DNA from 2 places in the Geobacillus sp. PK12 genome. Region 2 is predicted to be linked to the other one. Evidence: riboswitches for the same ligand, from Rfam matches in the RefSeq annotation. Region 2 holds a riboswitch; the other holds the start of a gene.

Region 1 (11,849 bases), on a different contig from region 2:
GATGCCTTGGCGAGCCGGGCGATGCGCACCGCTTCTTCGGCCGTTTTCGCCCCGGCGGTGTTCGGCAAAAGCTTATATTTGCTTAAATCGAGCTGCTCTAAAAAGTTCGGCTGCTCCGGAGAAAAGATGTTCATCCGCCGGACGGCGAACGTTAAAATTTCCGCCCCTGATGCTTCCACCGCTTCTTTTTGCACGTCCAAGCTCGGATATTTGCCCGTGCCGAGCAACAGCCGCGAAGAGAATTCATATGGGCCAATTTTCAACATCTCAACCGCCTCCTACAAAATGAACGATTTCCACGCGATCGCCATCACATAGCGCCTTCGTCTCATACTCATGTTTTTGGATGATGCGGACATTGACTTCGACGATGCAAAGCTTGTTCTCAAGCCGGAAATGGGCAAGCAAATCGCCCACCGTTTTCACCTCGTCGGGCACGGCGACTGCCTCCCCGTTAATCACTAACGTCATTCCACCCCCACCTTTCCGATATGGCGTGTCAACGAAAATGGCGCAAGGTCAAACGCCGTCTCTTTCCGCTCCACTAAGTCGGCGACAAGCAGACCGGTCAACGGGCTGAGCAAAATGCCGTTCCGGTAATGGCCGGCAGCGACGAATAAGCCGCGCCGCTCCGGATGCTCGCCTAGATAAGGCAAGCCGTCTTCGGTCTGCGGCCGAATGCCGCTCCATGCCCCCACCCATTCCGCCTGTTCAATGTCCGGAACAAGACTGGCGGCGCGGTGAAGCAAGTTCATCACCCCACCGGCCGATACGCGCCGATCGAACGTGCCGGGCGTGGTCGTCGCTCCGATGAGCAGCCGGTTTCCTGATTTCGGAACGATGTAGCAGCCGTTTTTCGCAAATACAGTCGTTTTTAACAACGGAACCGGAGTGCGCACCATGACGCATTCCCCTTTGACCGGATAAACGGAAAGCGAAAGCCCGACCCGCGCGCCGAGCCGCGCCGCCCAAGCGCCGGAAGCGATGACGACCGCCTCGGCGGCAAACGTCCCGCCTGTTGTGTCTACCACATGCCCACTGCTGTCGGAACGGATGTCGAACACTTCCGTATACTCGTACAGACAAGCGCCGGCGGAGGCGGCGGCATAGGCGAGAGCGGCGGCCAAATCCGGAGCGCTCACTTGCCCATCGCCAGGGATGTACATCGCGCCGGCAAGCGCTTCCGCCGCAAGACGCGGCTCCATTTCAAGCTCCTCCCCTTTCGTGAGCCACTGCACCGGTTCGCCTATGCCCCGCCAAAATGTATAATGGCGATAGAGATCGTCTGCTTCCTCTTCCGTTGTCGCTAGTTTGATCAATCCTTTTTCGACAAGGCCGATATCGATGCCGGTCCTCTCCCTCAGCTCTTCAGCCAAGGCCGGCATGAGAGCTCGGCTTTGCAAGGCAAGCGGCACAAGCGGGCTTGACGTCGAAAACTCGGATTGCGCCCCAAGCATGCCGGCTGCCGCGCTTGACGCCCCGCTTCCCATCGTTCCTTTTTCAAAAATGGCGACGCGATGCCGCCGCTTGGCGAGCTCAAAACCGATGGCCGCCCCAATCACTCCGCCGCCGACGATGGCGACGTCATACCAATGCGTCATCCCCTATCCCCTCCCTTTCACGATGTCTGCCAGCCGTTTGGCCTCAGCAACGGGGTCAGCAGCGAAAAAAACAGCCGACAATACTGCCACCCCGGCTGCGCCCGCTTCCAGCACCCGACGGGCGTTGCCGGCGTGAATGCCGCCGATGGCGATGACTGGAATGGACACGGCGGCCACGATTTCCGCAAGCGAGTCCAGACCGCGCGGCGGCAAACCGGGCTTGCTGTCCGTCGGAAAAATATGGCCATACAAACAAAAGTGAGCGCCATCCTGTTCGGCTTGTTTCGCCTCCTCCGACCCGTGCACCGAGCAACCAACCGTCAAGTCCGGAAACGAGCGGCGGACGGCGCGGACCGGCAGGCTGTGATAAGCAAGCTGCACACCTTTGACACCGTAGACAGCGGCGACATCAACCCGGTCATTGACGATGATTTTTTGCAGCGGCACCCCGACGCGAAGCAGTGCCGCGACAAACGCCGCCACTTCACGCGCCGTCTTCCCTTTTTCGCGAATATGAATCAGGTCGGCATACGGATGGGTGTGCGCACAAATCGCGGCGAATTCGTCAACCGTCTGACGCCCGGTGGAAACGAAATGGAGAACCCCCATCGCCATCCCTTTCTTTCTACCGTACATCGCTTATAGAAATATACGGATAATGAACACCGACATAGTAGGCGGCGAACATCAAAGCGGCAAACAAGGCGACAAGCCAAATATCATATTTGCCGAACCCGATTTCATAATAAAACGTGCGCCGCCCGCTGCCGGAAAATTGTTTCGCTTCCATCGCCACGGCGATGCGCTGGGCGCGGCGGATGCTTTGCGACAACAGCGGAATGGCGTAGCGCTTCATTTTGCTGAGGACGCCCTTATTCGGCACGCCGCGCACTGTTAACGCATAGCGGATCGCCTGAAACTCTTCAAGCATAATCGGCAATAGGCGAACGGCCGCCAAAAAACTGTACGCATACTTTGGCTTCAGTCTCAACTGCTGCATGAGCGAATAAAACAACGGAACCGGCCGGGTCGTCAGCGAAAAAATCAAGCCGAGAAGCCCAAGCGCCAAAGCGCGAAACCCGATGTGCACCCCGCGCCAAAAACTTTCCGCTGTAACATGGATGAGCCCCCAGCGAAACCATGTCGTCGTTCCCTCGCCAAACATCATCATCGATGAAGCCGTCGAAACAAACACGAGGAAAAACGGCAAAAACAGCCAAAACAACACATTCGCCGGATAGCCGGTGCCAAAGCAAAACAAAACGAAGAGAGCGAGCGAAACGTTAATCAGCACGTTCGGGTTATGAATGAACAACACCGCAAAAAAGAGCATGACGAGCACAATGAGCTTCAAACTCGGGTTCGCTTCATAAAGCCATGTTTCACGGCGCTGAATGTCCCAGTTCATCGCCATGTTCCTCCTTCGGCCAATACAGGCTCCACAGCAGCAAGGCGCTCATCGCGAACAAGCGCTCCATCTTCAACGACCCACCGTCTCGTCGCAAAACGACGGACAATTTGCTCGTCGTGGGTGACCATGATGATCGCCGCCCCTTGCTCACGGTATGATTCAAGCATCGCCAGCAACGCGAACGTGTTTTTCGCATCCTGCCCAAATGTCGGCTCATCAAGCAAAAAGAGGCGTTGGCCGGCGACGATCGAAGCAGCCACGCTCAGCCGCCGTTTTTGCCCGACTGACAGCTGGTACGGGTGCTGGTCTTGCTGCTCAACAAGGTCAAATTCACGCAACAGGCGGGTGATGGTTTCCTCGATTTCCGCTTCCGGCCGCCCTTCAAGCCGAAGCGAGTAGGCGAGCTCTTCGCGGACGGAATGGGCGACAAATTGCCACTCCGGATTTTGGAAAACAAACGCAATATGGCGGTAGAGCGGGTGTTGCCGCTTGATGTCGGCGCCTAGCAGCATATACTCTCCGTCCGTGCGGATGAGTTGCATAAGCGCGTGCAGCAACGTGCTTTTACCGGCGCCGTTTTTTCCGGTGACGGCAATCCATTCGCCGGCGTGCACCGTTGCTTTAGGAACATAGATTTTCGCCTCCCGGCCGCGGAACCCGCGAAAACGGTCGAGGCGAAGAAGCTCCTCGCCTTGATGGCGAGTTCGCTGCCTTGCCGTCCGGTCATAGTCGTCCCAGACGCCTGGATACCAGATCCCTTCAGCGGCAATGACGTCTTTATAGTCGGAAAACACCGCCTTCGCCTCGCCGTCGGCGATGATGCGCCCATCGCGGCCGAACAAGACAATGCGATCCACAAAGTCGAGCACATGGTCAATTTTATGCTCGACGATGATGACCGTTTTGCCGCGGCCCACCTTCTTCACCGTTTGCCATACCGCCTTCGTCCCTTCTTCATCAAGCAGCGCCGTCGGCTCATCCAAAAACAAGACATCCGGCTCAAGCGCCAGCACCGAAGCGAGCGCCAACCGCTGTTTCATCCCGCCGGAAAGCGTATGAATATCAGTATGCGGAGCGATCTCCAAACCGACTTGGTTCAGCAGCGCACGGATGCGGACGGGCATCTCGTGGCGCGGCACGCTTCGATTTTCGAGGGCAAAAGCGATTTCCTCGTCCGCATACGGCATGCAAAATTGCGCATCAGGATCTTGGAAAACATAGCCCCACCGTTCCGGCCGCTTAAGGCGCTCCGCTTTCATCGGCACATCGATCGAGTGGGGAATGATGCCAGCCATCACTTGCAATAATGTCGACTTGCCGCATCCCGACGGACCAAGGAGGAGCACTTTCTCCCCCTCGGCAATCGAAAGCGACAAGTCGCGAAACAGCAGCCCGTCGCTCCCGGGAAATTTCAGGCGCAGCCGATCAATCGCAATTGCTTGTTTCATCGCCATTCGCCGCCTTACCGGTTCAATGCATCGTAATCGTCTTTCGAGGCCGGCCGCCACATTTGCGTCACTCCGGTTTTTTCGAGCGCTTTCGCCAATGAAACAGCAAGCACGCCGGAGATGAGGATGGCGCCGATAAAACGCGCCAGCAAAAAGAGCGCCATATTCCATGGGGCGAGCGCCTCAATATAGCCTTTGTAAAAGTCCATGATGAGCGAGCCAATCGTCGCCCCGACCGCGCCGAGCGATACAACGAACACATCAAAGCGCCGATAGCGGAAGGCGGCAAAGACGAGCTCGGCAAACAGCCCTTGAACGACCCCGTAAATGAGCACTTCAAGCCCCCATTGCGATCCCATGATCAGCTCGCCGGACGAAGCCGCAATCTCCGCGAGCAACGCCACCCCTGGCTTGCGAATGAGCAAATAAGCGAGCGAGGAGGCGATAAACCACATGCCGTAAATGAGTTGATCGAGATGAAACCCTACTGCTCCCACCGCGCTATATAGCGGGGCCCATAATTTGTAAATAATGCCAAACACAATCGCAATGACGATCGTCGTTAAAATATCCGCCAATTTTAACCCTTTTGTCTTCACTTCCATCCTGTTCTCCTCCTTGTCTTGCGTCAACGGCTCGCCGCCAATTCAGCCGACGGCCACTGCTCAAGCCGATACGCCATCTCCCAAAACTCGTACTCATATTCGCTGCTGATGAGGAAATGCCGCTTCATCCGATGGCGATCCTCTTCGGTGACCTCGTCAGCGATGTCGTCAAGCCGCGCGATTTGCTCTTCCACAAGCGAGCGGAACCAGTCCGAACTGTAGGTGCCGATCCATTTTTCATAAATCGGATCATTCGGGCGGCACATTTTCAAGCGCTCGCCAATTTCGTAATACAGCCAGTAGCACGGCAAAATGGCGGCGATAACATCACCGAGATGCCCTTCGTACGCCGCGCGGTACATGTGCGACGTATAGGCGTACGCCGTCGGCGCCGGAATGAACGCCGCCCTTTCCTCTTCCGTAATGCCCAAGAGCTCGGCGAACGTTTCATGCAGCGACAGCTCGGCTTCGCACGTGCTTTGTGCATGGTGCGCCAACCGGGCTGTCGTCGCCAAATCCGGCGATTTCGCCGCCCCGATCGCCTGCACGCGGGCAAAATGGCGCAAATAATAGGCATCTTGCATCACGTAATAGCGAAACTTCTCGCGCGCAAGCGTCCCTTGGCCAAGCTCCTGAACAAACGGATGGCGGAAACTCGCCTGCCAGATCGGATCGGCCGCTTGACGCAATTGTTTGGCAAATGACATTCGTTTTCCCCCTTTTTGGCAAAATAAAAACGCCGCTTCCTTTGCCGATTGGCGTAAAGAAAGCGGCGTGGGCATGCGACGTTGGCAAGGCAAAGCCTAGCCTTGCTGTGCTGCTCCTCCACTTCCCTACGCTGGCATTACCCAGATCAGGTGCTAAGGGTCTCAAAGGCACACTTTGATCTCAGCCTTTCTAAAGGCCCCCCTAGTGGATGATGGTGCAATTTTCAGTTTTCTTTACACTTAATCATACCATGGCACGAACGATTGTCAATCTTTTTTTCTCCGACGTTGCGCTATGCGTTGCAATCCGCTATGATGGAAACGCAGCAATTGACGACGGAATGGGAGTGGAAACGATGGCGAAGGTCATCCTGAAAAGAGAACGGAAAAAACGGCTTGAGCAAGGGCATCCATGGATTTTTCGAAGTGAAGTCGACCGCATCGAAGGCGATGCGACGCCGGGCGACTTCGTTGACGTTTACAATCATCAAGGTTATTGGCTGGCGAAAGGATATATCAACCCCGCTTCGCAAATCATCGTCCGCGTCTTGACGCAAAACCGAAACGATGAACTCGATGAGCGCTTTTTCATCGACCGCATCCGTCAGGCGTGGGCGTACCGTGAACGGATGATTCCCGGCGTTCGCTCCTGCCGCGCCGTCTATGGCGAAGCCGACTTTTTGCCCGGATTGATCGTCGACAAATATGAAGATGTGCTTGTTGTGCAAATTTTGGCGCTCGGCATGGAAAGGCGGAAAGACTGGATTTTGCGCGGCTTGCTTGACGTGTTTGCCCCAAGGGCCATTTATTTGCGCAACGATGTGTCCGTCCGCGAGCTTGAAGGCCTCAAACAAGAAAAAGGCTTTTGGTACGGAGAAGCGGAAACGGAAATCGAAATCGAGGAAAACGGCGTGAAATACATCGTCGATATTGAAAACGGACAAAAAACCGGCTTTTTCTTCGACCAACGGCAAAACCGCGCCGCTCTTCGTCCGCTCATCGGCCCGGAGACGACCGTGCTCGACTGCTTCACCCATACCGGCTCGTTTATGCTAAACGCTTGTCTGTATGGGGCAAAACATGCTACTGCCGTCGATATTTCTGAACATGCCATCGAAACGGCGAAACGGAACGCCGCGTTAAACGGATTCACGAACGTTGAATTTGTCGTCGCCAACGCTTTCGACTATTTGCGCGAGTCGGTGCGCGCCGGCAAACAGTGGGATGTTGTCATCATCGACCCGCCGGCGTTCGCGAAATCGGCCCATGCCGTCCCGAAGGCGCTGCGCGGCTATAAAGACATTAACTTAAACGGATTGAAGCTTGTCAAAGACGGCGGCTTTTTCGTCACATCAAGCTGCTCGTACCACGTCCGCCCGCACCTATTTCAAGAGATGATCGCTGATGCCGCATTTGACGCGAAAAAAGTGCTGCGCCAAGTATATTGGAACGGCGCCGGCTACGACCACCCGAAACTCCTTGCCGCGGAAGAAGGCGACTACTTAAAATTCGCCATTTACGAAGTGCATTCCCGGCGGTGACGAGCCGCTCTCAAAGGCCGTTTCGATGCGCCGCTGGGCAGAAAAAACGCCTAGGGGTTATCCCTAAGCGTTTTTTCGTTCCCTGGGGCGAAGCGATTGTTCTTTATGCAAGACCGACAGATAGACAAGCATCGAAAGGAGCACCGAACCGCTAGCAGCTAAATAAATGCTCGGATAGCCGAACCAATGGCTGATTTGGCCAAACACCATCGCCCCGACGCCGACCCCTAAATCAAAAAACGAGAAAAATGTCGCGTTCGCCATTCCCTTGCGGTGGGCAGGCGCCCGCTCGACGGACCACGCCTGCAGCCCCGGTTGCACCATGCCAAAGCCGAAACCGTACAGCACCGCCGCCAAAAGCAACGCCCATTCTCCCGGCAGCCAAGCGAGAAGAAGCATCGCCAGCAAAATAAGCCCCGCACCAGGGAGAAAGACGGCTCGATGCCCTTTTCGGTCATACAACTGGCCAGCGAACGTTCGCGTCACCATCAAGGCCAGCGCGTAAAGCAAAAAGTACAGCTGCAGGCCGCCGATCTGTTTTTGCGCCGTATATAGAGGCAAGAATGAGGCGATGCCGCCGAACGTCACCGTCAAGAAAAACAACAGCAACGACGGGGTCAAAGCGCTTTTTTCATACAAATCCCATCTGTTCGCCCCTTTGCCATGCACGGCTTCCGCTTTTTTATACGTGATCGCGGCGGCAAACAGCACCGAAGCGACTCCAAGCGCCGCACAAATGGCAAACAGATGGCTAAACGGAATCATAGCGGCAAGCACAAGTCCAAGCGACGGACCAAACGCCAAGGCGATATTCCCCGACAGCCCGTAATAGCCCATTCCTTCCCCGCGGCAGCTCGCTGGAATGATGTCCGTCGCCACCGTTCCGGAAGCGGTTGTCGAAAACCCCCAGCCAATTCCTTGGACGACCCGCATCAAAAAGAGAAGGAAAATGCTTGAGATCAAGCTGTAGGAACCGACAGAAATGACAAAAATGAGAAGCCCCAATAAAAACACAAACCGGCGCCCTTTCGTCTCAAGCGCATGGCCGGCGAACGGACGGACGATGAGCGCCGAAAACGTAAACACACCGACGACAACGCCAATCAGCTGATCGTTGCCGCCCAAATGCTCGACAAACAGCGGAAGGGTCGGCAGCGTCATTTGAAACCCAAGAAACACAAAAAAATTGGCCAAACAAATCAAAACAAAATCTTTCGTCCATATTTTTTCTTTTTGTTCTGCCATAAGCGGCTGCTGCTCCGCTCCCATACCGATCCCCCTTGCGAACGATGTATTTCGTGTCCCTTAATATTTGTTAGTATAACATAATCCTATGCCGCCGTTTAAGCAAAATGTGATTTCACCGTTCTCCCGGCAAGATGACGACAAAAAAGCCCCGCCCAGCCGGCGGTTCCCGGGTGTTGTTTGCGCAGCACCATCCTTCTATGATGCGTCAACTACCCCCACTTCGCGCACGCTTGAAGTGAGGGCTTGCAACTCCCCAGAAGTGCAAACGGACTTCGTCCTCCTTCCTTGACTTGGGGTTGCATCAGGGGCAGGTTGACAACTGCCCAACCACGCAGGTCATGCCTGCATCGTTACCGATTCTCTCGGTGTGTCTGTTGGCAGTACTTGGCTTCCACACACAACAGACGGACCTACGATCGATGTTTGACGGTTGCAACGTTTCCTGCAACCAACTCCATACATCGAGCAGCCGTTATGGGAGTGCCTTTATTGAACGGTTTTCTCCACGCCTTTATTCGATCATACACAAAAGAAAGGGGGAACGCGCATTCCTCTCCCACTTACTCCCTTTGGTCGTTGAAGTGGGAGTCTCCTGCGCGAAATAGGATGAAGAAAAAAGCCGCCGAACAATCGGCAGCCTTTACCATCCTTTTCGTTTGCGCAACGACACAATTTGTGCGGTATGATGTTTCCCATGCCATGCATACAACGCGGTCAATACATACAGCGGCATCTCCCCCGCTGCCCCTTCCGGCCGAATGGTTCGGTGAAAATCCACCTCCGTCATCGATTCAAGCAACACCGTCCAGCGCGCATGCAGCCCGTCAAGCAGTAAAAGCGACGATTCAATCGACAATGTACGGGCATCAGCTGTTTTCGCCCATTCACTTTCCGCAAACGGCTTCACCGTTGGGCCGTCTTCCGTCACTCCCCATTTCGTGCGCAAAAACGCATTCATGCTTGCATCAGCCAAATGATGGACGACTTGGGCCACCGTCCAGCCGCCGTCGCGATACGGCGTGTTCAGCTGCTCATCGTTCAAGCCGGAAACAGCGGTTCTTAAGTCGTTCGGCAGTCCGCGGATGGCAGCAATCCACTTTTGCACCTCCTCAGCCTCAAAACGCTCCGGCTCTTGAAACGTTCCGATCGGGTAGCGAATCGGATCGACCGTCGCCATGTTGATCATCTCCCTTCCGTATTCATTCATTCCACACAGAAAGGCAAATTCCTTCTTATTCTTTCCAGATGTATACGCGCGCCTCGTACGGCTTCAGCTTAAAACGCGTCGCATTTTTATGCGGACGGACCGGGTAGTTCGAGAGCGCCAAATCGCTTGACTGAAGGCGGAAGCCGTCATAGCGGTAAAGTGAAGGACGATCAGATACGTTGACCATGATAAGCGCCCGATCGCGGCCAAGCGTTCTTGTGTACGCGTAAATGGATGGGTGGTTTTCCAAAAGCAGATCGTACGTTCCGTAAACAAACAGCTCGTTCGCTTTCCGAAGCTGAATCATTTGTCGATAAAACGACCATACCGAGTTCGGGTCGCGCCGCTCGGCCTCGACATTGATCGTACGATAGTTTTCGTTCACCTTGATCCATGGCGTACCTGTCGTGAATCCAGCGTTTGGGGCACCAGACCATTGCATCGGGGTGCGCGAGTTGTCGCGCCCGGTTTGCCAAATGATCTTCATCACTTCCTCATGCGTCCGGCCGTTCGCCCGTTCGAGTTCATACAGACGCAAGGCAGCGACATCGCGGTAGTCGCGAATGTCGGAAAATTGCACGTTCGTCATCCCGATCTCTTGCCCTTGGTAAATGAACGGCGTCCCTTGCATGAAAAAGTAGAGCGCGCCAAGCGCCTTCGCGCTCTCCGCCCAATACTCGCCGTCATTTCCCCATGTCGACACTGATCGAGGCAAGTCGTGGTTTTCCAAAAAGAGCGCGTTCCACCCACGGTTTTCCAATCCTTTTTGCCATTTCGTCAACGTCCGCTTCAGCCGGCGGACATCGATCGAACCATCGGCTTTCCTTTTCCAAAGCCCTAAATGCTCAAACTGAAAAATCATATGAAACACGCCGTTTTCTTCCCCGACCCATTGTTCGGACTCATCAACCGTTACTCCGTTCGCCTCGCCGACCGTCATAATGTCATATCGTGCAAACGTTTGCTCTTTCAACTCTCGCAAATACTCCATAATCCCTGGCTGGTTCATGTGCGCAGCAAATGACGGCACGTACTTCAGCCCCTTCGGATTTGGCAAATCGGGAAGACCCGGCTTTTTCTTAATGTGGGAAATCGCGTCGATGCGAAAGCCGTCGATGCCTTTATCCAGCCACCAGTTGATCATGTCATACAGCGCTTCGCGCACCTCTCTGTTTTCCCAGTTCAAATCGGGCTGTTTCACATCGAAAAGATGTAAATAGTACTGCCCCGTCCGCTCGTCATACTGCCATGCCGAGCCGCCGAAAATGCTTTCCCAGTTGTTCGGTTCGCGCCCGTCTTTGCCGTCGCGCCAAATGTACCAGTCGCGCTTCGGATTGTCTCGCGATGACCGCGATTCGATAAACCACGGATGCTCATCACTCGTATGATTGATGACCAAATCCAAAATGACTTTCAACCCGCGCCGATGGGCTTGGGCAAGCAATTCATCGAAGTCATCCATCGTTCCAAACTCATCCATAATGGCATAATAATCGCTGATGTCATATCCGTTATCGGCGTTCGGCGACCGGTAAATCGGACAAATCCAAATGATGTCGACTCCAAGCTCCACCAAATAATCCAGCTTTTCGATGATGCCGCGAAGATCACCGATGCCGTCGCCGTTGGCATCCATAAAGCTGCGAGGATAAATTTGATACGCAACGCCTTCTTTCCACCATGTTTTTTTCAAGGCTGCCTCCTCCTTGTGCACACGTTTTCACTATTAACTGTACACGATATTGGTGCGATAAACAACTTTTCTTTTTCTCAAAAAAACAGCCGGTTGACGGGGCTGCACGCTCCTGCCAACCGGCTGGGGTTGATCAACTCGTTGCGCGGCTCGCTTCATAAATTTTTAAATTGTGATATACTGCCTCAAGCATCGGGGCATGGATGCCATGCCGTTTCGCCAATGCCAGCAAATACCCTTGCAAATGGTCGGCTTCGATGAGCTGTCCTTTTTCCATATCGCGCTGCATGGACGATTTCATCGTTGGGGCGATCTGTTCGAGCTGGGTGCGTTGCCGCTCGGCCATTTCATCGGTCAACGGCGCCCCATGCGCTTGGATGATCGTTTT
Region 2 (11,849 bases):
TCAAAATTTGCACCTTATGCCATTATCATAATCCATCTGAAACGATTTGTAAATATATTTTTTGAAAATTATATATTTTAAAAATAATAAAGAACCACACCAATTTGCACAACAAACAAGAGGGGCGATGAACGTTCGCCCCCCTCCGCTGCTTCGATCAGCACTGAGCGCTTTCCAGCTCATGCTTTTTCCGTTGATCGAACTTCCATATCCTCTCCACCATGCCGAGCATCGCAGCCCGCTTCTTGTCATTGATACAGCGATGACCCTTGCCGAATAAATTGTTGCGCTTTTTCTTTCATCCCCTCCTCTTTGATTTTCCGTTGCAGTTCATGTGAAATGTTCATGGAACAAAATTTCGGCCCGCACATCGAACAAAAATGAGCCGTTTTCGCCGCCTCAGCCGGCAATGTTTCATCATGGTATTCGCGGGCCCGTTCCGGATCGAGGGATAAATTGAACTGATCGTTCCAACGAAATTCAAAGCGCGCTTTCGAGAGCGCATCGTCACGCTGCTGAGCGGCTGGATGCCCTTTTGCCAGATCAGCCGCATGGGCGGCGATTTTATAGGCCACGACCCCGGCGCGTACGTCCTCTTTATTCGGCAGCCCTAAATGCTCTTTCGGCGTTACGTAACAAAGCATCGCCGTTCCATAAGCGCCGATGATCGCGGCGCCAATCGCTGACGTAATATGGTCATACCCGGGCGCGATGTCGGTGACAAGCGGCCCTAACGTATAAAACGGCGCCCCGTGGCAAATTTCCTGTTCCTGCTCGACATTTTCGCGAATTTTATGCATTGGAATATGTCCGGGCCCTTCGATCATCACCTGCACATCATGCTTCCAGGCGATTTTCGTCAGCTCGCCGAGCGTCTTGAGTTCCGCAAACTGCGCCTCATCGTTCGCATCGGCGATGGAGCCGGGACGCAAGCCGTCGCCAAGGGAGATCGCGACATCGTATTGTTTCAAAATCTCGCAGATTTCTTCAAAATGCGTATACAAAAAGTTTTCTTCATGGTGGGCCAAACACCATTGGGCGATGATCGAGCCGCCGCGCGAGACAATTCCGGTCGTCCGGTTGGCGGTGAGCGGAATGTAATGAAGCCGCACACCGGCGTGGATCGTCATGTAGTCGACTCCTTGTTCAGCCTGCTCGATGAGCGTCTCGCGGTACACGTCCCATGTCAGCTTCTCCGGCACCCCTCCTACCTTTTCGAGCGCCTGATAAATCGGCACCGTTCCCACGGGGACCGGCGAATTGCGGATGATGTACTCGCGCGTTTCATGAATGTGTTTGCCGGTCGATAAATCCATGACCGTATCGGCGCCCCAACGCACCGCCCAAAGCAATTTTTCCACTTCGTCTTCAATCGATGAAGAAACAGCCGAGTTGCCGATATTGGCATTAATTTTCACATGGAAACGACGGCCGATGATCATCGGCTCACTCTCGGGGTGATTAATGTTCGCCGGAATGATCGCCCGTCCGGCCGCTACTTCCTGGCGAACGATTTCGGGGTCGATTCGTTCACGGATGGCGACGAACTCCATCTCTGGTGTGATGATTCCCCGTTTGGCGTAATGCATTTGTGTCACGGTTTTTCCGGGCTTTGCCCTCAATGGACGGCGCACGAACGGCAGCGGGCGGACGCCGGCGGTCGCTGATGGCTTCACTTCTTCGACATCGCCGCGCTCGACAATCCAGCGGCGGCGAAGAGGAGGCAAGCCTTTCTCCACGTCCGGTTCAAAATCGGGATCCGTATACGGGCCCGTCGTATCGTAGACGCGCACCGGTTTGTTTTCCACCATTCCTTGCGGCGTTTTCGTTGGCGACAAAGCAATTTCTCTCATCGGCACGCGCACATCCGGACGCGACCCTTCGATGTACACTTTGCGGCTTTCCGGAAACGACATAAACGAGCGGATGTTTTCCATGCGGCTTTCCTCCTTTGAAATGGTGGTTGAGACCTGCAGCCGCACCAGCAAAAGAGAGGCAAAAACGGGGGATATTTACGCAAAAACGGGTTCCGCAAAACGAACGGAACCCGATCAAGGCAAAAAGGCCAAATGAACAGCCTGTGCGTCCATCTGTTCCCGCTGCCTGCTTCCCTACGCTGGCATGACCCAGATCAGGTTCAAAGGGTCAAAGAACTTCATCGCGTTCTTTTCTCAGCCCGGCTCTCGGACTCCCCCAGCAGATAAGCGTATCACAATGATGACTGACTTTTTTTATTTTATCAGGCAATTGGCAAAGATGCAAACCATTTTATTCCAAACGTTGACTCCCACACGTCGTTTGAAAGCCCCTCTTTCTCGAAGAAAGCGTCCTTTTCCTCACTCACACAGAAAATTTCTTCAGCATTGCCCGCATCTCGTCCGCCATTTGACCGAGCGATGTCGACGAAGAGGCGATTTCCTCGACGGAAGCCATTTGTTCCTGCGTCGCTGCCGATACGTTGGCCGCACCGGACGCTGACTGTTCGACAATATTGGTCATCTGTTGGAGTGCGTCGTTCACTTGGCGGGCATGCTCCGTCATTTGCTCGATGGCGGACGATACTTGTCCAATTTGTTTGCTCACTTGGCCGACCTCCTCGCGAATATGGGCAAATGATTGGCCGCATGCCGCCGCCACGTTCAATCCTTTCGCCACTTCGGAGATCACCTGTTCGGCAGACGCAACCGCCCGCTTCGTTTCTTCTTGAATGTAACCGATCAGCTCGGAAATTTGTTGCGCTGAGCGCGCTGATTGTTCTGCGAGCTTCCGCACTTCATCCGCGACAACCGCAAACCCTTTCCCTTGCTCGCCGGCGCGCGCCGCTTCGATCGCCGCATTGAGCGCCAACAAATTCGTCTGCGACGCAATGCCGGTGATCGCTTCCGTAATCTGTCCAATCTCGTTGGAGCGCTCCCCAAGCCCTTTCACCACCTGGCCGAGCGTTTGCACATGATCGTAAATGAACTGCATTTGCTCGGACATTTGTCCGATTGACTGCTTGCCGTCCTCTGCTTTCGCCGATGTTTTCTCAGCCCGGTGCGCCACTTCTTTCGTATGGAAAGCGACGTCGCTCAATGTTTGGGAAATATCATGCACGGACGCGGCGGTGGTGCGGACAGCATCGGCCTGCTCCTCCGCACTTGCCGCAAGCGTTTCCATCGTTGTCGCAATTTGCTCTGTCGCTTTCGTCGTCTGTTCGGCGACGGCGGCAAGCTGCTGAGAATATTGCGCTACTTCTTCGGCATGATGTTGGATTTGCCCCATCACACTTTGCCAAGCGTTTGCCATATCGTTTAACGACGCCGCAATCGGCCGCAGCTGCTGCACGCGATCAAGCGGTATGCGCGCCGTCAAATCTCCGCCTGTCATCTTGCCTAAATGTTCGTTAATAACGGCAATCGGGGCAACAAACCGTCGATAGTTGAGCGTTGCCGAAACGAAGCCGAGCATCGCGCCAAACAGCACCGTAGCAACAAGCGTCCACCAAAATGCCGCCCCGCGAATGCCGTTGACCAGGCATGTGGCCATGCCGATCGCCGCTGTGCCAGGGATGACGATGAACATGGTGCGGATGATATAACTTGCTAATGACAAAACGCTCTCCTCCTTTTGCCATGATGCAAACACCTTTCTTATTTCTTTACCACATAAATAGATTCGTGAATGAACGTTCATTTTCCTTCCTAGCCCTAATCATGAATAGGGGTGGTTGCAAAGTTTTCTGATCTAACAAGGACCCGCTCAAAAACATCATGCTTTTGATCGCCTATAATCGGTGACGAAAATAAGAAAAGGCGCCCCGTTCGATTGGGGCACCACCTGTTGTTTTCCGCTTTACACCGCCGGTTTTTCCGTTGTCACATACGTTCCAGCGATAAAATCGTGAATGGAGCGTTTGTCTTCTCTCGCCGCGACCATAATCGCACTAATGATGAGACCAATGCCGAACGTGATAAAGTATACGAGTCCGCCAACGAACGAGCGCAAAAACATCGTGCCGATGCCGACTTTTCCGCCGTTGACTTTCGCAATCCGGATGCCAAGCATCCGCTTGCCGACCGTATATCCGTACCAAACAGCCGGAACGATTAACGCGTAAAGGATGTTCGCTAATGACGTAAACCAGTTCGTTTCCCAACTGCCAGTGATGAAATAGCCGATGATCGAAATCGGAATACCGACGACAATCGCATCCAACAAGTTAGCCAACAGCCGCTTCCAAAATCCAGCCGGATTTGTCACCGCCATATGCCTTCCCTCCTGTTGCCTTTTCTATATTGTATTCTCCATTAACAGTATAATTGTCTTCATTTTACCGTAAATGGCGTATAAAAGAAAATCGGTTTTTTCGACATCACATCGATTTTTTGCTTCGATGCGGTGGTCCCTGCTGCACACGCTCAAGATGATGGAATCGATCTTCTTGCAGCAATTTCTTTAGCCCAGCTTCGCCACCACAGCCGAAAAATCGTCTGGAAGCGGCCCTTTTTGCGCAAAATGGCGGCGCAGATGGTCCAAAAGCACTTGCTCGTCCAATAAAATATGCGGCGCCAGCGCATCGCGGAACGCTTCAATCTTTTGCCGGACGGAACCCGTTTCCCCTTCGATCGCCCCGTCGGAATACAACACAAGCGTCGCCCCCGGCTCGTAGCGCAACCGGCCGCTGTCGACAAAAAGGCGCGGAAGCAGCCCGATCGGCGCGCAGCCGCGGTCCAACTCCGCCACCGTTCCATCCGGTTGGAACAAAAACCCCGGCGGATGGCCGGCTGATGCATATTCAATCATCCGTTCCTTGACATCCACCAGAACATATACGGCGGTGAAATAATACGTCATCCGCCCGTTTTCATGGTACAACTGGCGCATATGGCGGTTCAACTCGCGAAACACTTCCGTCGGAACGATCCCTTTGCGGATGACGCCGTTTAAGAGCGAGCGGACCGACATGCAAATGAGCGAAGCCGCTGCCCCATGACCCATCACATCCATTAAAAAAATGCCGTACCGCTGTTTGTCGATCGGATACCAGGCGTACATATCGCCACCCAGCTCCCGCGATGGGATGTACGTTCCGGCAATCTGGATTCCTTTGGCCGACAACGGCTTGCTCAACACGCGCTTTTGCACCTCGCGGGCCAGCCGCAAGTCATCTTTCATCGCTGCGATGTATAGGTTCTCGTAAGTTGGACCGGCAAATAAAAACAAGTAAAACGCGATTTCTCCATCATGGCCGGGCACAGCCCGCACCGTCGTCTGCCTGACATAGACCGAACCGTTTTTCCGCCGCCAGCGCACCCACCCCCTCCATTCTCCACTTTCCCCAGTGCTCGCTTGAATCACCTCATAAAGCCAGGCCTCGTAATAACCCGCGTAAAGCGTATGCAACGGCTGACCGACAATCTCTACATCATGACCAGTGATTTTTGTGAACGCCGGATTGACAAACTGAACGACAAACTGGCCATCGGTGACGAGCATCGCCTGTTCCATCGCTTTGTACACTTGTTCAGCGAGCTGTCGTTCATTCTCGTTTCGCTTTGCTTCTGTCAGATCAGCGACAAACCCGCTGACGAGCCTCACTTCCCCGAATTGATCAAGCACAGGAAACGTCCGTTCAAGCACCCAACGGACAGAGCCATCCCGCTGATTGATGATGCGATACGTCTGGGCGCCCGCATCCGCTCCTGAAAGAAGCGACCATTTTCTTTCCGCCTTGGCGCGGTCATCTGGGTAAGCCACCTTTGCCCATATGTCTTGATCGTGGTAAAAGTCGTCCGGAGGTAGGCCGTACAGCTGCTCGCATGATGACGAAATGAACAAGAGCCGCCTTCGTTCCGGCGTTGCGAGCCAATACACATAGTCGCCCGGCCCAACGAACACATTCATTTTTTCCAAGCCGAGAAGCAACTCCCGCCACGCGAGGTGGTCATAACGTTGAACATGTTCCCAAAACCCATCCACCATAGAACGTCATTCTCCACTGAAATAATCCATGGCTTCCTTCTCTGTGGCAAATAGTTTGATAAACGAAGAAAATTTGACAATATGGAAAATTTCTGCAAGCGACCCTTCCACTCCGGCAATGACCAACTCTTTTTGTCGGGCTCTCGCCTCCATGACGCTGTCAGCGATGACACCGAGTCCGGCGCTGTTTATGTAGTTGACCCCCTCCATGTTGACGATCAATTGATCCGCCTGTTTGTCCAGCAGCCTTTCCAGCGCTTGACGGAACGATTCGACGTTGTTTAAGGTAATATCTTCTGCCCATGTCAGCGCGCAAATTGCCCCTTGTCTCATCCTCATCTTGCTTCCTCCAATGGTCACTCATTTTTTTGCATTTGCACATGCAAAACAAGACGTTGTTTCCCGCTCGCTTCACGTATACATCGTCGACAATATGGGTGATCAGCTGCAGCCCTCTGCCGCGCGGCCCTGTGTTGACGACATCGGTTTGGGCTACGGAGAAGCATCCTCCTCGCTGTTTGACAATGATCATAAACTGTCTCGCTTCCATTTTCCAAAATATCCTAAATGGCAGTTTTCTCGTTTTTTGACAATATTCATACGCATTCGTGCACGCTTCCTCTGTCGCGAGCCGAAGAAAAAGGCAATCACGCGGCAAAAACCCCATTCTCTTCGCCAGTTCCTCGGTAATGTCCATCGCTTTTAAAATGTCCGCCGTTTTCATGATCGCCATCGTTCGGATCATGGTCCTGGGCTTCATCGGCATTTCCCCTATCTTTGTTATGCTTATACACCGGCCAAAGCAACATGGCAGCTTTTCCACTATCGCACGTTCCAGCGCTGGGGAAAACGGATTCGAATGCTATTTTTCTCCTTTATTGTTCCATCTATCGAAAAATAGTTCTTATTTACTACAATTCATTATAATACAAAATGGGGCTCATTCCAATTTCCTACATCCAAAAAAAAAAGACATCATGGCACCCATCGTCCAATGATGTCCCCCTTAACGGCGCTGCCGGCGGTGGTTTAGTTGATACACAAGGGCAATCAACTGTGACCGATCGTTGACGCCAATTTTTTGAAAAATGTTTGTAATATGATTTTTCACGGTATGGACGCTAATGAACAGCCGTTCTGAAATTTCGCGATTGCTGCAGCCTTGAATGAGCAGCTCCAATACATCCATCTCCCGGGCCGTCAACTGCTTGGACAACATGTCGATATTGACCGTCCCATCATTCCCACCGTGAGCCTTGCCGCTGATCATCATCGCCCCAATCGCGGCCAACGCCGTCATATACACTTCCGCCTCTTTCGCTTCCCTTTCTTTCTTTATATGAACGGCGAGAACGCCATAGCGGCCATCGCTGACGAAAAACGGCACTTCCATCACCGATTTGCCCTCAACATCAAGCAGCGCCGGCACCTCGCTTTTCGCCTTCTCGCCGTGACAGCCATAGCGACGGCAGACATCATCCCGATAACGAACAGCCATTTCTACGTCCATCGCTCCTTCGCGGACAACGGCTGTTTGGCCATCGCTAGACCATACCACGCAGACGAAATCGCCGTAAGCGAGCTCCGCGGCAAATTCGGCCATCATCCGGATGATGTCTTCCTCGTTCTGCACCACACGCATGGCCCGTCCAATTTCCATCAACATCGACAGGCGCATCAAGTGGCGGTCCATTTTCATATCAACCTCTGTACATTTAGCCAGGAGCAGCCAATGTTGAACGAGGGCGGAACCGACCGAACGAAGCGCCGCCGGCAGTGAAGAGGACGCCTCGCTGCCGATCATGATCCATCCTTCCACTGCTTTCCCGTACGTCGCCGGATACGCAATCATCGCTTTCGGACGGATGCCATGGCGAACAAAAAAGGAAAAGCGTGGATCCAAAGCGGCATCTTGAACGTAAACCGAACGAAGCGGCGGCTCCGAAGACGAAAGCGGCGGAAACAACGCATCGATCATCTTGCCGCGCAGCTTTCCGGCCTTTTCCCCGCTTGCCGCCGCCACCATCCATCCTTGCGGACATTTGGCGATATACAACGCCATATCGACGCGTTCATCGAACGCCCGCAACTCAAAAAGCAGCTTGTCCACGTCCGCTAGGGCGGAGCTGTCCGCAACCACTGCTTCGAGCCGTTTTCCGTATTCACAGCATTGTTGCTTGCGGCGCTCGCCGCTGATTAATTCCCCGCATATGACCGCCATCTTTTCTATATCTTTTAACTTCGCTTCGACCGCCCGCGCCGGCAACGCCGCCACCTGTTCGATCGCTGACATCCATTCTCCAGTGTCCATCAGCGGTTGTTCGCAAATGAGCCATTTCGTTTCTTCCTCGATAAACACGCCTGCCCAAATCCAATATTCCGCCTTCTCATCGACAAACACGGGAGCGACGATGCTCTTCATGCCAAAACGCCCGACCGGCACGACCGATGGACGCTGCCATCCGTCCATGACAAGCTCCTGCGGGCAGAAAAACGATGGCGCTTCCCTTTTAGCGGCAAACAAAACGAACTCCGCCAACTCGGTCATATTCGATACTTTCGTCACGGGAGCGCCGTGATCATCGACGATCAGCATGCTCAACTCCGTCAATGCCGCGTATGCATCTTGAATATATTGCAACGATTCACGGATCACCACGCCTTCAACTCTCCTACAATACATTTTTATCCTTATCTATTATGGACAAACCATTTGCAAGAAATCAAGCATGAGCCCCCTCACAACAAAAATAAACCGGCGTGGGAGCCCTACGGACGACCCACGCCGGAACAAATCTTTTGAAACGGACAGAGGGCGACAAGCGCAGACCATTCGGAGAAAAGGCGTCACCAGTCAATGCGCAATTCAAGGGTGGCGAGGCAATCAGCCAGCTGCCGCTTAATCTCCGCCAATGCAGCCTCCGTCTTGGCTTCTGCACGCAACACAAGAATCGGCTGGGTGTTCGACGGCCGCACCAACCCCCAGCCGTCTGGGAACTGAATGCGGGCGCCATCCACATCGACAACAGGGAAACGGCCGGCAAATTTCTCTTTTACTCTGGCAATGGCAGCCGCTTTTTTCTCTTCCGGGCAAGCAACTCGCGTCTCCGGCGTCGCCGCGTACCGCGGCACATCGGCAAACCACTCGGACAGCGGGCGCTCATCGTGCGACAGTAATCGAAGCAGGCGCCCAGCGGCGTACAGCGCATCGTCATAGCCGTAAAACTCATCATTGAAGAACAAATGACCAGACATTTCACCGGCAAACGGGATCTCCGGACGACGGCGCAACGTCGCTTTGACGTGCGAATGGCCGGTGCGATGGAAGAACGGTTTCCCGCCGAGCCGCTCAATTTCCTCAACAAGCGCTTGCGAACATTTCACTTCAACGGGCGCGTCGGCTCCCGGATGACGCTTAAGAATCTCGCGCCAGAACAGCACCATCAGTTGGTCGCCCCAACGGATCGCACCCGTTTCATCCACAACCCCGATCCGGTCGCCGTCGCCGTCAAACGCGATGCCAAGATCAGCCTGCTCCTTGCGCACCATCTCAATCAAGTCCGTTAAGTTCTCCGGCACGACCGGGTCCGGATGATGGTTCGGAAACGTCGGATCGGATTCACAGTAAAGCGGGACGACATCGCACCCCCATTCTTTGAGCACTTGTGGCGCAATGATCGATGGGGTGCCGTTGCCGCAGTCGACGACGACCTTCAGCTTGCGCGGACCGAGCTTAATTTTCTCCTTCAACATCTTGATATAGGCCGGAGCAAGGTCAAGCGTTTCCTCGCGCCCGCGCGCTGTTTCAGGACGCGGCTGTTCCTGGCTGAGCCGCTCCATCGCCCGCCGCAGCGCTTGGATGCGCTCGCCATAAATTGTCGTTTTTCCCATGGCAATTTTAAATCCGTTCTCATCCCCTGGGTTATGGCTGGCGGTGATGATCATGCCGCATGGAATATTCGTGTAGAATAAGCTGTAGTAAAACATCGGCGTCGTCGAAAGCCCAATATCGACGACATCGCAGCCGCCATCGAGCAGCCCATCTTTGAGCGCCCGATGCAAGCCAGGCGATGACAGACGATTGTCATGACCGACAACCGCCCTCTTCTCGCCTTCCTTTTGCATCATGTCGGCAAAGGCCCGTCCGAGCCAATACGCGAACGACTCATCGAGCTCCTCACCGGCTCGTCCGCGGATGTCGTATTCTTTAAACACGTGTGCCGGCCATGCGAACGGTTTCGTTGTTGACGTATTCATCGACAACCACCTCCACCGAAATCGATTGAGCGATTGCTGCTGTTAACAAGTACGACAATGTTGACTCCGCCCCCCGATTCGGGTTCGGGCCGTTCGGGCCAAGCCCGTCGCAGCAACTGCCGTCGCTTGGGTCCGCAAGCGGCGCGTTGCCGTCGTTTTGTCCGTAAAACCAAGCGAGGCAGCGGCGGACGACGCCGCGATAACGCTCGTCGTCCGTTGCCCAATACGCTTCGCGCGCCGCCAAAGCGAGCTTCATCACATCAAGCGGCTGTTGATCCCAATCAGCGCGGTAGCGGCGGCTGCACCAGCCGCGGTTGCCGACCGGACGGATGACACCTCCCGGTCCGCTCATTTTTTCAATAAGGAAAGCAAGGCTTTTTTCCGCCACTTCCTTCACCTCATCCCGCGGCGCGCGCCGATATGCCGTCCAAAGCGACCACGGCAACACCCCGTTGGCGTATGTCAGCTCCGGTTCGTACCAGCGCCAGCTGCCATCCGCGTGCGTTTCGTAGGCCTCAAGCAGCTGACGCTCAAACCGCCCCGCCAACGCGGCCAACTCCTTCTTGTCAACGCCGGGCACCCCCTCCTCTTTAAGCGACCCGCTGCACGCCGCCAGCCCCCAAGCGATGCCGCGCAGCGAGCGAAGCTCCCATGCCGCCGGCAGCGCCCGCCTCAACATGTCCGCAGCCGCCTCGCGCCGCGCCGCGTCATCCAATTGCCTATACGCGATCGCCGCCGCCCAAAACGACCGCCCGAAGCAGTCGTCTGAGGGCGTCTCTTCCTCTTTCGTCCGATCGAAGAAAAAGTTGTTATGGAACGTCCCGTCATCGTTTTGCGCCCAAAGCAAAAAGGCCAAATATCGGTCAAGCAGGCGATACAGCCGCTCCTTCGTTTCTTGATCGTCGAGCAACGCCAGCCACTCGAGGCACGCCCATATGGCGCGGGCGTTGTCATCGGTCGAATACCCTTCGCGCCGCCGCGGAATGCGGCCGAGGCTATGCTCAAGCAACCCGGTGTCGTCAGTCATGCGCTCGAGATGGTCGAACTTAATGACTGACGGTGCCAATGGTCTTCACCTCCCCACGTTTCGCGGCGCACATGCGCGCAAACAAGGCGACATGCTGTTCGCCGACGCGCGGCCAATGCGTGTTTGCCCCGATTTGGCGCACCTTTTCCTCCCATCGCTTCAGCGCCGCCTCGTCGGCCAACAGCTGCCCGAGCCGCTCTTCCCAGGCGGTCGTATCGCCATACGGCAACAACAGCTCTTCACAACCTTGCAACAAATCGCGCGCATGCTCATACGGCGTCGAAACGACCGGACGGCCGACGCCGACCGCATAGGCAAGCGTGCCGCTTGTAATTTGCTGCATGCCCGGGTACGGGGTGACGTACAAGTCGCATGCCGTCAAATAATCAATCAGCTCTTCCTCGCTGAAATACCGGTCCTCCATGCGAACATGGCCATCGAGCCCGAGCCGATGAATCAACGCTTTCAGCTCATCGCGATACGCCTCCCCTTCCCGCTTTTTCACTTCTGGGTGCGTCTGTCCGGCAATGACATACAGCGCTTCCGGCACCTTGCGCACGACGCCCGGCAATGCGGCCAAGACCGATTCAATCCCTTTGCC

Evidence for each region. A riboswitch is a leader RNA that binds a small molecule or an ion and turns the genes downstream of it on or off. The one in region 2 is predicted to bind thiamine pyrophosphate.
Region 1: linked by a shared signal. The riboswitch ahead of tenA (thiaminase II) and the one ahead of thiC (phosphomethylpyrimidine synthase ThiC) in region 2 are both predicted to bind thiamine pyrophosphate.

The regions. Positions count from the first base shown of each region.
Region 1 covers NZ_SDKL01000002.1:29,222-41,070, reverse strand. The annotation lists gene ETR37_RS00605 (thiazole synthase) at 1-266, opposite strand, end outside; gene thiS (sulfur carrier protein ThiS) at 268-471, opposite strand; gene thiO (glycine oxidase ThiO) at 468-1,601, opposite strand; gene tenI (thiazole tautomerase TenI) at 1,605-2,210, opposite strand; gene ETR37_RS00585 (energy-coupling factor transporter transmembrane component T family protein) at 2,227-3,009, opposite strand; gene ETR37_RS00580 (ABC transporter ATP-binding protein) at 3,006-4,460, opposite strand; gene ETR37_RS00575 (ECF transporter S component) at 4,475-5,065, opposite strand; gene tenA (thiaminase II) at 5,089-5,772, opposite strand; TPP riboswitch at 5,879-5,986, opposite strand; gene ETR37_RS00565 (class I SAM-dependent rRNA methyltransferase) at 6,129-7,313, shown strand; gene ETR37_RS00560 (MFS transporter) at 7,377-8,582, opposite strand; gene ETR37_RS00550 (YfiT family bacillithiol transferase) at 9,202-9,738, opposite strand; gene ETR37_RS00545 (glycoside hydrolase family 13 protein) at 9,794-11,461, opposite strand; gene ETR37_RS00540 (ketopantoate reductase family protein) at 11,595-11,849, opposite strand, start outside.
Region 2 covers NZ_SDKL01000040.1:9,421-21,269, reverse strand. The annotation lists gene thiC (phosphomethylpyrimidine synthase ThiC) at 249-1,937, opposite strand; TPP riboswitch at 2,092-2,205, opposite strand; gene ETR37_RS13185 (methyl-accepting chemotaxis protein) at 2,341-3,594, opposite strand; gene ETR37_RS13180 (RDD family protein) at 3,835-4,248, opposite strand; gene ETR37_RS13175 (PP2C family protein-serine/threonine phosphatase) at 4,438-5,964, opposite strand; gene ETR37_RS13170 (STAS domain-containing protein) at 5,971-6,303, opposite strand; partial or broken gene ETR37_RS19815 (ATP-binding protein) at 6,410-6,631, opposite strand; gene ETR37_RS19810 (hypothetical protein) at 6,612-6,773, opposite strand; gene ETR37_RS13160 (helix-turn-helix transcriptional regulator) at 6,971-8,623, opposite strand; gene ETR37_RS13155 (phosphomannomutase/phosphoglucomutase) at 8,812-10,221, opposite strand; gene ETR37_RS13150 (glycosyl transferase) at 10,172-11,287, opposite strand; gene ETR37_RS13145 (glycosyltransferase family 4 protein) at 11,268-11,849, opposite strand, start outside.